Regions from separate parts of the Ponticoccus sp. (in: a-proteobacteria) genome, predicted to be linked through region 2. Evidence: riboswitches for the same ligand, from Rfam matches in the RefSeq annotation. Region 2 holds a riboswitch; the other holds the start of a gene.

Region 1 (6,935 bases), on a different contig from region 2:
ATGCAGCCGAAACCCACCTGCTGCTCTTCGCCCTGGGCGACGAGGCTGAGTGGCAGGGTTTCGAAGCAAAGCTGGCCTCGGCGCTTGGGGCGCTGGACAGCGGCGCGGCGGTCTTTGATGGCCAGTCGGATCGCGCCCGGGCCGCGCTGCGCGCGGAACTGGCCAGCCTGGCGCCGCCGCTGCGGGATCTGGAACAGCATTACGACAATGCCCACAGCGAGGCGCTCTTCGGGCAATACCAGTCGATCCGGAACGCCTTCCTGCCGGCGCTGGCCAAGACCCGCCACAAGATCACCGATCTCGGCGCCCGCCTGCGCGCGCGCGCCGAAACGGCCACGGCCCAGGCGCAGGCCAAGGGCCAGCGGGCAGACCTGATCCTCGGGGGCGTCTACATCGGCTCGATCCTTCTGGCGCTGGGGCTGGCCTATGTCGCGGGGGGGCTGCTGTCGCGTCCGGTCCGCGCTGTCGCGGAGGCCGTTTCGCGGCTGGCGGAACGGGATTTCGCCGTGGAGATCACCGGCACGCAACGGCGCGACGAGGTCGGCCAGATCGCCAGCCGGGTTGCGGCGCTGCGCGATCAGCTTGCCGCCGCCGACGCGGCAGAGGCCCGCGCGAAACGGGAAAACGGCCTGCGGGTCGATCTCTTCCAGGCCCTCGGGCTGGCCATGAGCCAGCTGAAATCCGGCGATCTTTCACACCGCATCCAGGCGGGGGACTGGGGGGACCTGGGCGAGAGCTATGCAAAGCTCTGCCATGATTTCAACGCGCTGGCAGAGGCGCTTCAGGGCCTCGTATCCTCGTTGCGCGGCAGTGCCGAGACGGTCGAGACCAGCGCCGCAGACCTGTCCGGCATGGCATCCGACATGTCGCGCCGGGCCGAGACACAGGCCGCGACGCTGGAGCAATCCGCCGCCGCGCTGGACGAGCTGTCCGAAAGCGTGCAGGCAGCGGCGGCGCGGGCGAAATCCGCGGACGAGGCGGTTTCCGACGGGCGTCGCCGCGCCGAAGAGGGGCGCGAGATCATGGAGCGGGCGACTTCGGCCATGGCCTCTATCGCGAAAAGCTCCGAGCAGATCACCCAGATCATCGACGTCATCGACGACATCGCCTTCCAGACCAACCTGCTGGCGCTCAATGCGGGGGTGGAGGCGGCGCGCGCGGGTGAATCCGGCAAGGGCTTTGCGGTCGTCGCCTCGGAAGTGCGGGGGCTGGCGCAACGGGCCGCCGCCTCCGCGACAGAGATCAAGGACCTTGTCTACGGCAGCACGCGGCAGGTTGAGGACGGCGAGGACCTTGTCAGGCAAACCGGGGAACGGTTGAGCGCCATCGTCGAAAGCGTCAGCGGCGTGTCCGAAATGGTCTCTGACATCGCCGCATCGGCGCTGTCTCAGGCCGCCGGGGTCAGGGAAATCAACGTCGGCGTGGCGGAACTGGACAAGGTCACCCAGCAGAACGCGGCGATGGTCACGCAGGCCAGCACGTCAAGCCGGCAGCTCAGCGCCGAGGCGACCCGCCTGACGGACCTGCTGGAGGCCTTCGGCGCCGGGCGCAGCCCCGCCGCCGAAACCATCCCGGCGGCCGAGCGCGGAAGGCTCTTGCATGGCAGCTGGGAAGGCGAGGAACCCGCCCCCGAGCCGATGCAGATCGAGGAGGCGACGCTGTCCGGCACGGCATGGCCCGACGCAGGGCCGCCCGATCCGCCGATGCCCCGGCGGGCGGTGGGGCAGGATGGGCCGGTCTGGGACGAGTTCTAGCGCAGCCGGTCTGTGGCCAGCGCCGCTGACGTGCTGGCCCGGTGGTGTTGAAGGCCCCGGGTTGACGCGGACACAGGCAGCCCCCCGAGGGGTTGGAAGGTGCCGAAGGGGGCAGGCGCTTTTGCCGAAGGCCCGGTGCGTCAGCCGATCACGCCGCCTGCATCGCCGACCTGACCACGGTGCAACAGCAGGTGGTCGAGGATCACGCAGGCCATCATCGCCTCTCCGACCGGGACGGCGCGGATGCCGACGCAGGGGTCGTGGCGGCCCTTGGTGACGATCTCGGTCTCTTCGCCCGCCACGGTGATGGTCTTGCGCGGGGTCAGGATCGACGAGGTCGGTTTGACGGCAAAGCGGCAGACGATTTCCTGCCCGGTCGAGATGCCGCCAAGGATGCCGCCCGCGTGGTTCGAGCTGTAGACCGGGCCATCGGGGCCCATGGCGATCTCGTCGGCGTTCTCGACGCCTGTCAGGGTGGCCGAGGCGAAGCCGTCGCCGATCTCGACCGCCTTGACGGCGTTGATCGACATCATCGCGGCGGCGATATCGGTATCCAGCTTGCCGTAGACCGGCGCACCAAGGCCTGCGGGCACGCCGCGCGCCACGACCTCGATCACGGCCCCGACCGAATTCCCGTCCTTGCGCAACTGGTCGAGATACGCGGCCCAGTCCTCGGCAGCCACGGCATCCGGCGTCCAGAAGGGGTTCTGGTCGATCTGGGCGCGGTCAAAGCGGCTGCGGTCGATGGCCTTCGGTCCCATCTGCACCATGTAGCCCTGCACCTCGATCCCCGGCGCCAGATGCGCCAGCGCCGCGCGGGCAAGCCCGCCCGCGGCGACCCGCGCCGCCGTCTCGCGCGCCGAAGAGCGCCCGCCGCCGCGATAGTCTCGCAGCCCGTATTTCTGGAAATAGGTGATGTCGGCATGGCCGGGCCGGAACTTCTGGGCGATGTCGCCATAGTCCTTGGACCGCTGGTCGGTGTTCTCGATCATCAGCTGGACCGAGGTGCCGGTGGTCCTCCCCTCGAACACGCCTGACAGGATCTTCACCGCATCGGGTTCCCGCCGCTGCGTGGTGAACTTGTTCTGCCCCGGCTTGCGCTTGTCCAGCCATTGCTGGATCTGCGCCTCGTCGATCGCCACGCCCGGCGGCACGCCGTCCACCGTTGCCCCCAGCGCGGGACCGTGGCTTTCGCCCCATGTGGTGACGCGAAACAGATGTCCGAAGGTGTTCAGGCTCATGGCGGGCTCCCCTTGATCGGGCAGGGGTTACCGCGCGTCGTGCCGCGCCTCAAGGGGTTTCCGGCTTGCCACTGTCCTGCCCCAGCCCTAGGGTGCCGCTTACCTCGGGGTGGCAGGGCGCCGGCCTCGACCCGGCGGGTCCGTTCCGCCGGTCTGGCCAAGCAAGACCTGCCTGAGATTTGCGTAAGCGCATCAACCCGTTGAACCTGAACCGGTTAACACCGGCGGAGGGAAGGTGAGCGCCGCGCGACAGCGGCCAAGCTGATCCCTCTCGCCGCAAATCTGGAGGATGCCATGAAGGCACCGATATTTGCCGCGGGACTGTTTCTTGCCACGGGCGCACTGGCGCAAGACAATGTCCTGACCGTCTATGCGGGCGACTACGTCGTGTCCGAATGGGGCCCCGGCCCGCGCATCGAGGAGCTCTTCGAGGCGCAATGCGGCTGCGACCTGCAATTCAAGCCCGGCGACCTCTTGCCCCGGCTGATGCTGGAGGGCGAGCGGACAGAGGCCGACGTGGTCTTTGGCCTGAACACCGACGTGACCAAGCAGGCCCGCGAAAGCGGCCTTTTCACGCCGCACGGGGTGGACCTTTCGGCGCTGAGCCTGCCCATTGATTGGACCGACGACGTCTTCCTGCCGTTCAACTACGGCCACACGGCTTTTGTCTACAACGCTGAGCTGACCCAGCCGCCCGCCTCTTTCGACGCGCTTCTGAACGCGCCCGACGATCTGCGGCTGGTGATCCAGGACCCGCGCACCTCGATCTCCGGCCTTGCGCTGGTGCTCTGGGTGCAGTCGGTCTACGGCGACGGGGCGCAGGCCGCGTGGGAGAAGCTGGCACCGAAGATCGTCACGGTGACAAAGGGCTGGTCGGAAAGCTACGGTCTGTTCACCGACGGCGAGGCGGACATGGTGCTGTCCTACACGACGTCGCCCGCCTACCACATCATCGCCGAGGAGGACACTACCAAGAAGGCGGCGATCTTCCCCGAGGGCCACTACTTCATGGTCGAGCTGGCCGCCAAGGTTGCAGGCACCGACCAGCCCGAACTGGCGCAGCAGTTCATGGACTTCATCTTGTCCGAGGACTTCCAGTCGATGATCGCGACCGGCAACTGGTCGATCCCCGCGGCCCTGCCAAGGGACAAGTGGCCCGAGGGTTTCCAGCAGCTCGACCTGCCGGAAAAGGTGCTGTTCTACTCCGAGGACGAGGCGGCGGACCTGCGGGACGAGGCCATCGAGGCATGGCGCGCCGGTCTTTCGCAGTAGTCGCGGGCGCGGCCCTTGCGGCGCTGACGCTGGGGCCGATCGCGCTGGTGCTCTGGCGCGCCGGGGGGCTGGGCGCGCTTGGCCCCGGCGACTGGCTGGCGTTGCGCTTCACGCTGGTGCAGGCGGTGCTCTCCGCCGGGCTCTCTGTCGCGCTGGCGGTGCCGGTGGCCAAGGCCTTTGCCCGCCAGCGTTTTCCGGGGCGCGGGCTGCTGGTGGCGCTGATGGGCGCGCCCTTCATCCTGCCGGTGATCGTCGCGGTCATGGGGCTGATCGCGGTCTTCGGGCGCAACGGGCTGGTGAACGGCGTGCTTTCGACGCTGGGCCTGCCGGTCTTCGACGTCTACGGGCTGCATGGCGTCGTTCTGGCGCATGTCTTTTTCAACCTGCCGCTGGCGACGCGCATGCTGTTGCAGGGCTGGCTGGCGATCCCGTCAGAGCGGTTCCGGCTGGCCGCCTCGCTGGGCCTTGGGCCGCGCGCGCGGGCGCGGGTGCTGGACTGGCCGATGATCCGCCGGGTCGCGCCGGGGGCCTTCGCGGTGATCTTCGTGATCTGCCTGACCTCCTTTGCCGTGGCGCTGACGCTGGGCGGGGGGCCGCGCGCCACGACGGTGGAACTGGCGATCTACCAGTCCATGCGCTTCGACTTCGACCTTGGGCGCGCGGCGGCGCTGGCATTGGTGCAACTGGCGCTGGGGCTGGGCGCGGGTGTGCTGGCGCTGAAAGCCAGCCGCGGGACGGGTTTCGGAACCGGGCTGGACCGGCCCCTGCCGCTGTCGGCGGGGGGGCTTGGCACTCGGGCGTGGGACGCGGGTTGGCTGATCCTCGCGGCGGCCTTCCTGCTGGTGCCGCTGGCCACGGTCGTGCTGCGCGGGCTGCCGGGGCTGGCCCAGCTTGGCCCCGACACATGGCGCGCGGCGGGACATTCGCTGATGCTGGCGCTGGGTTCGACCGCGCTGTGCCTGCTCTGGGCCTTGCCGCTGGCGACGCGCCGGGGCGAGTTGTGGGCGCTTTCCTCGATTGCCATCTCGCCGCTGGTGCTGGGCACGGGGCTGTTCCTGATGCTGCGGCCCTATGTCAACCCCTTCTCCATGGCGCTGCCCGTCACGGGGCTGATCAACGCGCTGATGGCGCTGCCCTTCGCCCTGCGCATCCTGACGCCAGAGGCCGAAGCGGTGGCGCGCGACTATGGCCGCCTCAGGGCCAGCCTGCGGATGACACCGCTGGCGTGGTTGCGGCTGGTCTGGATGCCGCGCCTGCGCCGCCCGCTGGGCTTTGCCGCCGGGCTGACGGCGGCGCTGGCGATGGGAGACCTTGGCGTGATCGCGCTGTTTGCGGACCCGGACCGGGCGACGCTGCCCTTGCAGGTCTACCGGCTGATGGGGTCCTACCGGATGGAGGCGGCGGCGGGTGCGGCGCTGCTGCTGCTGATGTTCAGCCTCGGGCTGTTCTGGATCTTCGACAGGGGAGGGCGCGTCGGTGCTGAGACTTGAGGACATCCGCCTGCCCATGGACCGGGGCGACCTGAGCGCGGATCTGGCGCTGGCCCCCGGCGCGCGCGTGGCCGTACTGGGGCCGTCGGGGGCGGGCAAGTCGACCCTGCTGGACGGGATCGCCGGGTTCCGGGCGCCGGTCTCGGGCCGCATGACATGGGAAGGCCGCGACCTGACCCGCACCCCGCCCGAGGCGCGGCCGGTCTCTATCCTGTTTCAGGACGGCAACCTCTTTCCGCACCTGAGCCTTTTGCGCAACCTGACGCTGGCGCTGCGCCCCGATGGCCGCCGCCCCGGCGCCGAAGAGCGCGAGCGTGTCACGGGCGCGCTGAGGCGCGTCGGGCTGGAGGGCATGGCCGATCGCCTGCCGGGGACGCTGTCCGGTGGCCAGCAAAGCCGCGCGGCGCTGGCGCGGGTGCTGCTGATGGCGCGGCCCATCCTGCTGCTGGACGAACCCTTCGCGGCGCTGGGGCCGGGGATGAAGCGCGAGATGCTGGCGCTGGTGCAGGAGGTGGCCGAGGCACTGGGCGCGCTGACCCTGATGGTCACCCATGACCCCGAGGACGCCCGCGCCTTTGCCCGCGCGGTGGTGCTGGTGGCCGGGGGCAGGGCGCATCCGCCGGTGAAGACCGGGGCCTTCTTCGACAACCCGCCAGAGGCCTTCCGCGCCTATCTGGGCCAGTAGTCCGCCATTGCGCTTTGTCCGGCAGGGGCGGCGGACAGGATGAGAGCGGCAGGCTCCGCTCAACCGAGCGGGGCCGACAGGCCCGCCCGGCAGGACCGGACGTCCGGGTGAAACCGCCCAGCAGGGTGACTGGCGCAAGATCGGACCAAGGGGGCAGGGCCGGTGCGGCCCGACCGGCAGGGTGAGAGAGGCAGGGTCCGACCAGCAGGGAAGGACCAGCGAGGCCGGACCGCCAGGTGCCGCAGGGCAGGACCCACCGGCACGCCCCCCAACAGACCCGAACACGAAAAAGCCCCGCCGGATTGGCGGGGCTTTTCCTGTTTCGAAGCAGCGGACCTTAGTCCTTGCGGTGTTTGATCGGGTACCAGAGGCGCTTGTTGACGAGGTACAGCAGCACCGACAGGACGACGAGGAAGAACACGCCGACGAAACCGGCCTGCTTGCGCTCCATCATCTTGGGTTCGGCGGTCCACATCAGGAAGGCCGCAAGGTC
Region 2 (6,935 bases):
GAGATCCGCGTGCCCATGCGCGAGATCGACCTGCATCCCACGGCGGGAGAGCCGCCCGTCACCGTCTACGACAGTTCCGGGCCCTACACCGACCCCGAGGCCGAGATCGCCATCGACCGGGGCCTGCCGCGCCTGCGCGCGGGCTGGATCGCGGCGCGCGGCGATACCCAGACCTACGCGGGGCGCGCCATCACCCCCGCCGACAACGGCTTTGCCGAGGGCACCCGGCTGGTGCCGGAATTCCCGCTGCGCCACGCCCCGCGCCGGGCCACGCAGGGCCGCGCCGTGACGCAGATGGCCTATGCCCGCGCCGGGATCGTCACGCCCGAGATGGAATTCGTCGCGATCCGGGAAAACCTCGGTCGCAAGGCGCAGGCCGAGGCCCTTGCCCGTGACGGCGAAAGCTTCGGCGCCGCGATCCCCGATTTCATCACGCCCGAGTTCGTCCGGGACGAGATCGCGCAGGGCCGTGCGATCATCCCCGCCAATATCAACCACCCCGAGGCCGAGCCCATGGCCATCGGGCGCAACTTCCTTGTGAAGATCAACGCCAATATCGGCAACTCCGCCGTGACCTCCTCGATGGCGGAAGAGGTGGAAAAGATGGTCTGGGCCACCCGCTGGGGCGCCGATACGGTCATGGACCTGTCGACGGGCCGCAACATCCACAACATCCGCGACTGGATCATCCGCAACAGCCCGGTGCCCATCGGCACGGTGCCGCTGTACCAGGCCTTGGAGAAGGTCGGCGGCATTGCCGAGGATCTGACCTGGGAGGTCTTCCGCGACACGCTGATCGAACAGGCCGAGCAGGGGGTGGATTACTTCACCATCCACGCGGGGGTCCGCTTGCACATGATCCCGATGACGGTGAACCGGGTGACGGGCATCGTGTCGCGCGGCGGCTCGATCATGGCCAAATGGTGCCTGCACCATCACCGCGAGAGCTTCCTCTATGAACATTTCGACGAGATCTGCGAGATCGCGCGCGCCTATGACGTGTCGTTCAGCCTTGGCGACGGGCTGCGCCCCGGCTCCATCGCGGATGCCAATGACGCGGCGCAGTTTGCCGAGCTGGAGACGCTGGGCGAGCTGACGCAGATCGCTTGGGCGAAGGACTGTCAGGTGATGATCGAGGGACCGGGCCATGTGCCCATGCACAAGATCAAGGCCAATATGGACAAGCAGTTGCAGGTCTGCGGCGAGGCGCCCTTTTACACGCTTGGGCCGCTGACCACCGATATCGCGCCGGGCTACGACCATATCACCAGCGGCATTGGCGCGGCGATGATCGGCTGGTTCGGCACGGCGATGCTGTGTTACGTGACGCCCAAGGAGCACCTCGGGCTGCCCGACCGGGACGATGTGAAGGTGGGCGTCATCACCTACAAGATCGCGGCCCATGCGGCGGATCTGGCCAAGGGCCACCCGGCGGCGCAGATCCGCGACGATGCCCTGAGCCGCGCGCGGTTCGAGTTCCGCTGGGAGGATCAGTTCAACCTCTCGCTCGATCCCGAAACCGCGCGGTCCATGCATGACGAGACCCTGCCGAAAGAGGCCCACAAGGTCGCGCATTTCTGTTCCATGTGCGGGCCGAAGTTCTGCTCGATGCGGATCAGCCACGACATCCGCGCCGAGGCGCAGAAGGACGGCATGGCGCGCATGGCCGAGAAGTTCCGCGAGGGCGGCAGGCTGTATCTGCCGGTGGAGGACAAGGCCTGAGCCGGACAGCGGAGGGCCCTTGACGGTCCTCTGCGTCACGCCCTGCATCGCCAGTGCCGTGGCCGGGAACTCCGCGGCCCCTGTTCTGGGGGTCGCGGGCGCCTCGCGGTGTCGGACCCGTGCGCGGCCAGACGCCCGGGTGCTGGGGCAGGCAAAGCGCACGACCGGCATCCGGGGCAGGGCCCCGGGTGTCCCGTCTCTGGCGGGCGTGACGCGGTCAGGCGGGTGCTCTCGGGCGCGGCCGGTTGCGGGGCCGGTGCCCGCGACGGTCAGGGTTTTGGCGATCCGGACGGCATCCGCGACATCAGCGCGGCGGCCTGTTCCGCGACCTCGGCCACGTCGAGGCTGAGGGCGAGGCCGGTGTCTTGCAGCGCATCCAGATCAACCCATCGCGCGTCCAGCGCGTCGTCCGCCGCAACCGGCTCTCCGGCGGTCCAGCGGCACAGCACGGCGATCAGGATGAAGTGCCGGCGCAGGGCGCCTGTCTCGTCGCGGTCGAAGGCATCGACGGCGGTGACCACGCGCAGCGGTTCGGCGGCGACGCCGGTTTCCTCGGCCAGTTCCCGGATCGCGGCCTCGAACAGGGTTTCGCCCTGATCGATCTTTCCGCCCGGGAAGCCCCAGAGCCCCGCGTCGGGCGGGTTTGCGCGGCGCACCAGAAGCACCTGCCTGTCGCGGATGACGGCGGCGATGGTCGCCGCAATCGGGCGTGGGGCTGTCGATGGTGCGGGCAAGGCGGCCTCGTCATTCTGGGGCCGGCAAGGGCAAGAGGGCGGTGCGATCCTGTCCCTTCGCCGGCATGATCCGGATCAGGTTCAAAGGGTCACCGCGCTGCCCAACGACCCTGCGACCGAAGCGCCAGCGATATCTCAGCCCCTTGTCGGGACACCCCTGGGTGGCCTTCAGCCTATCAGGTTGCTGCCCGAGTTCAACGCCACCCGCGCCGCCCGGGTCGGGGCGGAGGCCCGAGGGGCAGTTGCCGCAGGTCTTGCAAGGGCCGTTTGGCCAAGCGCGCCGGGGACGGCGCCCGGGATGGACGGGGGGCGGACTGCAAGCGCGCCGGTCCCGCGTTGCATGGCCCCGGCAGGGCCAGGCGGAGCGCGTCAGGGCCGCCGCGCGCCCGCTGTGGCGCCACGGCCCGACAGGATCACCGCCAGCAGGCCGATGCTGGCGATCAGAACCGTGAGGATCGTGCCGAAGCTGCGGGGATAGGCCGGAATGTCGTCCGTGTCCGGCTGCACGACCACCTGGAAGATGCTGCGGTTCAGCGCGGCTTCGCGGTTGGCGGCGATCTCGGCCTCGATCGCCTCGCGGACCGCTTCGCGCGCCAGCTCCAGTTCCAGCGCCGCGTCGTCGTATTCCGCCAGCATGGTGTTCAGGGGCGTCGCCGAGGTGCCTTCCGGTGCCACCAGCTGCTCGCGCTCTGTGCGGATCTGGGCGTCCAACTGCAGGGCCAGGGCCTCCAGATTGGCGGTCTGGCGGTTCTCGCCGACCCCGGCGATCTGCGCCTTCTGGATCTCGGTCCTTGTGCGGTAGGCCTCTTCCTCCAGCCCCCGGATGCGGGCGTAGATGTTCTCGACCCGCTGGCGCGGATCGACGTCCTGATAGCGCATTTGCAGGGTCAGAAGCCGGGCCTGTGCCTCGCGCACCTGTGCCTCTGCGCTTTCGCGCATCAGGGCGGCATCGGCGCGGCGCTGGTCGAACAGCGCCTGACCCAGCCGCGCGACCTGCGCTTCGGCGCTGGTCAGCACCGCCTCGGAGACGGCGATGGCGCGGTCCGGGTCGGGGGCGCGGACATAAAGCGTCAGCAGCCCGCTTTGCACGTCGACCGAGGTTTCCACGTAGCGGTCGAAACGCCCGTGCCGGGTGATCGACAGGGCGGGGATGTCGCGCAGGCGGCGCAGCGGGTCGACGGCGGGGCCGCTGACCTCGGTGACAAAGCCGGTCTGCGCTTCGAGATCCTGCATCAGGGCGCGGCTCTTGATGAAGGTGGCGGCGCGGAAGACGTCTTGCAGGTTGACCGGCTTCTCGCCGCCCAGAAGGCCCGCCTGCACGCTGTTGCCCGCGTCGCCCGGGCGGGTGATGGCGATGACCGAGCGCGCCTCGTAAAGCGGTGTGGCGATGACGCCAAGATAGAGCCCGGTCAGCAGGACCGGCAGCAGGGCAAGCGCGCCGAGAAGACGGAACCGGGGGCCGCGTGGCTCTGGCGGGAGGGTCCGGGCCGTCCCGGCCCGGGCGGCATCGAGGAAGGCCTGCGCCTCGGGTGCTGCCGGGGCGGGGGCGGTCCTTGCGCCCGGTGCATTCACGGAGTCGGCGCTTGCGGCAGGTGCCTTGGCGGCTGAGGCTTCGGGCGCGGCGGGCGCGGCGGGCGCGGCGGGCGCGGTGTTCCGCTCCGCTTTGGTCGCGTCGGGCGCCGGGGCCTGCGCCGTCTCTTCCGGCCCGGCGGGCGCATTGTCCGTTGCGCTGTCCGGGGGGGCGGCGCGTTCGGCCTCTGGCGCCCCGGCGTCCTGCGGTGCGGGTGCCGGGCGGGGGGCGTCCTCTGCCGTGGCGGAGTGGCCCAGCCGGGCGGCCTTGTCGGCGGCGGCGATGGCGGCGCGTTGTTCGCGCCATGCCGCGATGCGGTCCTCGTCGGTCTTGGCCGTTTGTGTCATGCCGCACCTCGTCCTTCTGCCAGTCGGCTGGCGGCTTCGAGTTCCAGCGCCTGCTGCGCCACGTCGAGATCGTCGCAGGGCACCAGCCGTCCCGCGATCAGCACCATGAAACGGTCGCACCAGATCTTCAGCTGGCGCGCGTTGCGCGACAGAAAGACCAGCGCGCCCTCGTCCAGCCGCTCGGCAAGGATCCGGTCGCAAAGCCTGCGGTGGTGCGGCTCTCCGACCGAGATCACCTCGTCGGCGATCCATGTCGCGGGGCCGGGCACGCAGAGCGCGCAGGCATAGGCCAGCGTCGCGCGTTGCGTCGGCGTCAGCGTCTTCATGCGCCGCCCGGCCAGACCGGCGATGCCGGTGAATTCGGTGCAGAAGCCGGTCACGTCGCGCGCGGACAGGCCGACGAGGCGGGCCAGGGTCGCGAGGTTCTCGGCGACGGTCAGTTCCGGGTGCAGGAAGCCCGCGAAGCCGATGGGCCAGCTGACGCGGCCCTGCCGCCGGACGCTGCCGCCATCGGGCCGGTCGATGCCCGAGAGGACGCGGGCCAGCGTGCTCTTGCCGCTGCCCGGCGCGGCGAGGATGCCCAGCCGGTCGCCGGGCGCAACCCGGAACGAGGCGCCCGACAGGATCACCCGGCGGTGCCGCAGGCCCGGCGTCATCAGGGTCATGTCGCGGACCTCGATCACGACATCCCCCGCAGCAGGCGGCGGTTCGTGGCGAAGCGTTCCAGCGGCAGCGAGGCAAGGTAGAATCCGGCGCCGATCAGCAGCGGATAGCGGGCATCGGCCATGGGGCTGTCGAAGCCGAGGAAATAGCCCTCGCGCAGCAGTTCGGTCACATGCAGGAAGGGGCTGTACCACATCAGGTCGCGCACCCCGGCGGGCAGTTCGGCGGCGATGTAGAAGACCCCCGACAGCCAGAAGAAGGGCCGCAGCGCCAGCGGCACGGTGCGCGCGAAGGTCTGCGACAGCTGGCCCGCGATGGCGGTGAAGCGGCCCACGCCCGCCCCCAGTGCCCAGGCCACCGCAAAGGCCCAGAGCACGCCGGGCAGCGAGGCGGGCAGGGCGGCGCCGAAGATCAGCGTCACGCCGCCGAAGATCAGCAGGGCCGAGACCGCGAGGTTGATCGCCTCCAGCAGCATGCCTGCCCAGAGGATCGTGTTGGTGTCTACGCCGGGCAGGGTGCGCATGTGGCGATGGGCGGGCAATATGCGCGATAGCGCGGTGACCGTCTGGCGAAAGGCCACGTAGGGCAGGATGCCGGTGGCCACGAAGATCTCCAGCCCCGCGTCGATGGGCGGGCGGCGGTCGAGGTAGACGAACAGCCCGACGATCAGGGCGATCCAGACCACCGGGTTGATATAGGCCCAGAGGTATCCAAGCGCGCCACCGGCAAAGCGGGTCCGCCGTTCGCGGTCGAGCAGGGCAAGGACCCGGCCCGGACCGCCCGGAGGCGCGATATGGAAGGCCTCGGCCAAACGGTCAGATCCTGTAGTATCCGCGATACCACTCGACGAATTGCCCGATGCCCTTGGCGACGGGGGTGTTCGGGCGGTAGCCGGTCAGCGCCTCCAGAAGGTCGGTGTCGGCCCATGTGGCGGGGACATCGCCCTTCTGCATCTCCATCATGTTCTTCTCGATGGTCATGCCAAGGGCCTTCTCGGTCTCGGTGATGAAATCCAAGAGCGCGACAGAGGCGCCGTTGCCGATGTTCAACGTGCGGAAGGGCGCCACCGGCGACAGGCTGTCCTTGGGGATGGGGGCGCCGCGACCCTCGACCAGCGGCGGCGGCGTGTCGACCAGCAGCCGGATCGCGTGCACGAGGTCACCGACATAGGTGAAATCGCGGTACATCTTGCCGTGGTTGTAGACATCGATGCTTTCCCCGGCGAGCGCGGCGCGCACGAACTTGAACAGCGCGAGGTCGGGCCGCCCGTAGGGGCCGTAGACCGTGAAGAAGCGGAACATGGTCGTCGGCAGCTTCCACAGGTGGGCATAGCTGTGCGCCATGGCCTCGTTGGCCTTCTTGGTGGCGGCGTAAAGCGTCAGCGGCAGGTCGGTCTTCTGGGTCTCGTCGAAGGGCATCTCGGTGTTGCCGCCGTAGACCGAAGAGGTCGAGGCCATCAGCAGGTGGTCGACCGCCCGTTCGCGCGCGCATTCCATCAGGTTGAAGGTGCCGACGAGGTTGCTGTCCACATAGGCGCGCGGGTTTTCGAGGCTGTAGCGCACGCCCGCCTGCGCGGCGAGGTGGACGATCACCTGCGGGTCGGCCTCGGCGACGGCCTTCGACAGGGTCTCCATGTCCTCCAGCATGCCGATCACGCAGCGAAAGCGCGGGTTCTCGCAAAGGATGCGGTGACGTTCCTCTTTCAGCGAGACGTCGTAGTAGTCGGTCATGCCGTCGTAGCCGACCACGTCAAAGCCCTCGTCCAGCAGGTGCCGGGCCAGATGAAAGCCGATGAATCCGGCGGTGCCGGTTACGAAAACGGTGGTCATGTCTACTGCCTGCTCGTCTTGCTGGCCGGCTTTGCGCCGGTTGTGAGGGGCTTTGCGCCCTTGTCAGCGC

Evidence for each region. A riboswitch is a leader RNA that binds a small molecule or an ion and turns the genes downstream of it on or off. The one in region 2 is predicted to bind thiamine pyrophosphate.
Region 1: it holds a riboswitch for thiamine pyrophosphate, as region 2 does, so the genes downstream of both, ACN5KJ_RS08090 (thiamine ABC transporter substrate-binding protein) here and ACN5KJ_RS09985 (NUDIX hydrolase) in region 2, are expected to answer to the same signal.

What each region holds. Positions count from the first base shown of each region.
Region 1 is NZ_JBLXGL010000003.1:205,116-212,050, reverse strand. It holds gene ACN5KJ_RS08100 (methyl-accepting chemotaxis protein) at 1-1,754, shown strand, start outside; gene aroC (chorismate synthase) at 1,895-2,995, opposite strand; TPP riboswitch at 3,091-3,245, shown strand; gene ACN5KJ_RS08090 (thiamine ABC transporter substrate-binding protein) at 3,290-4,267, shown strand; gene ACN5KJ_RS08085 (thiamine/thiamine pyrophosphate ABC transporter permease ThiP) at 4,243-5,757, shown strand; gene ACN5KJ_RS08080 (ATP-binding cassette domain-containing protein) at 5,744-6,442, shown strand; gene ACN5KJ_RS08075 (cytochrome c1) at 6,780-6,935, opposite strand, start outside.
Region 2 is NZ_JBLXGL010000004.1:92,699-99,633, forward strand. It holds gene thiC (phosphomethylpyrimidine synthase ThiC) at 1-1,722, shown strand, start outside; gene ACN5KJ_RS09985 (NUDIX hydrolase) at 1,992-2,456, opposite strand; TPP riboswitch at 2,490-2,625, opposite strand; gene ACN5KJ_RS09990 (hypothetical protein) at 2,826-4,373, opposite strand; gene ACN5KJ_RS09995 (ATP-binding cassette domain-containing protein) at 4,370-5,056, opposite strand; gene ACN5KJ_RS10000 (ABC transporter permease) at 5,053-5,847, opposite strand; gene ACN5KJ_RS10005 (NAD-dependent epimerase/dehydratase family protein) at 5,852-6,865, opposite strand; gene ACN5KJ_RS10010 (glycosyltransferase) at 6,929-6,935, opposite strand, start outside.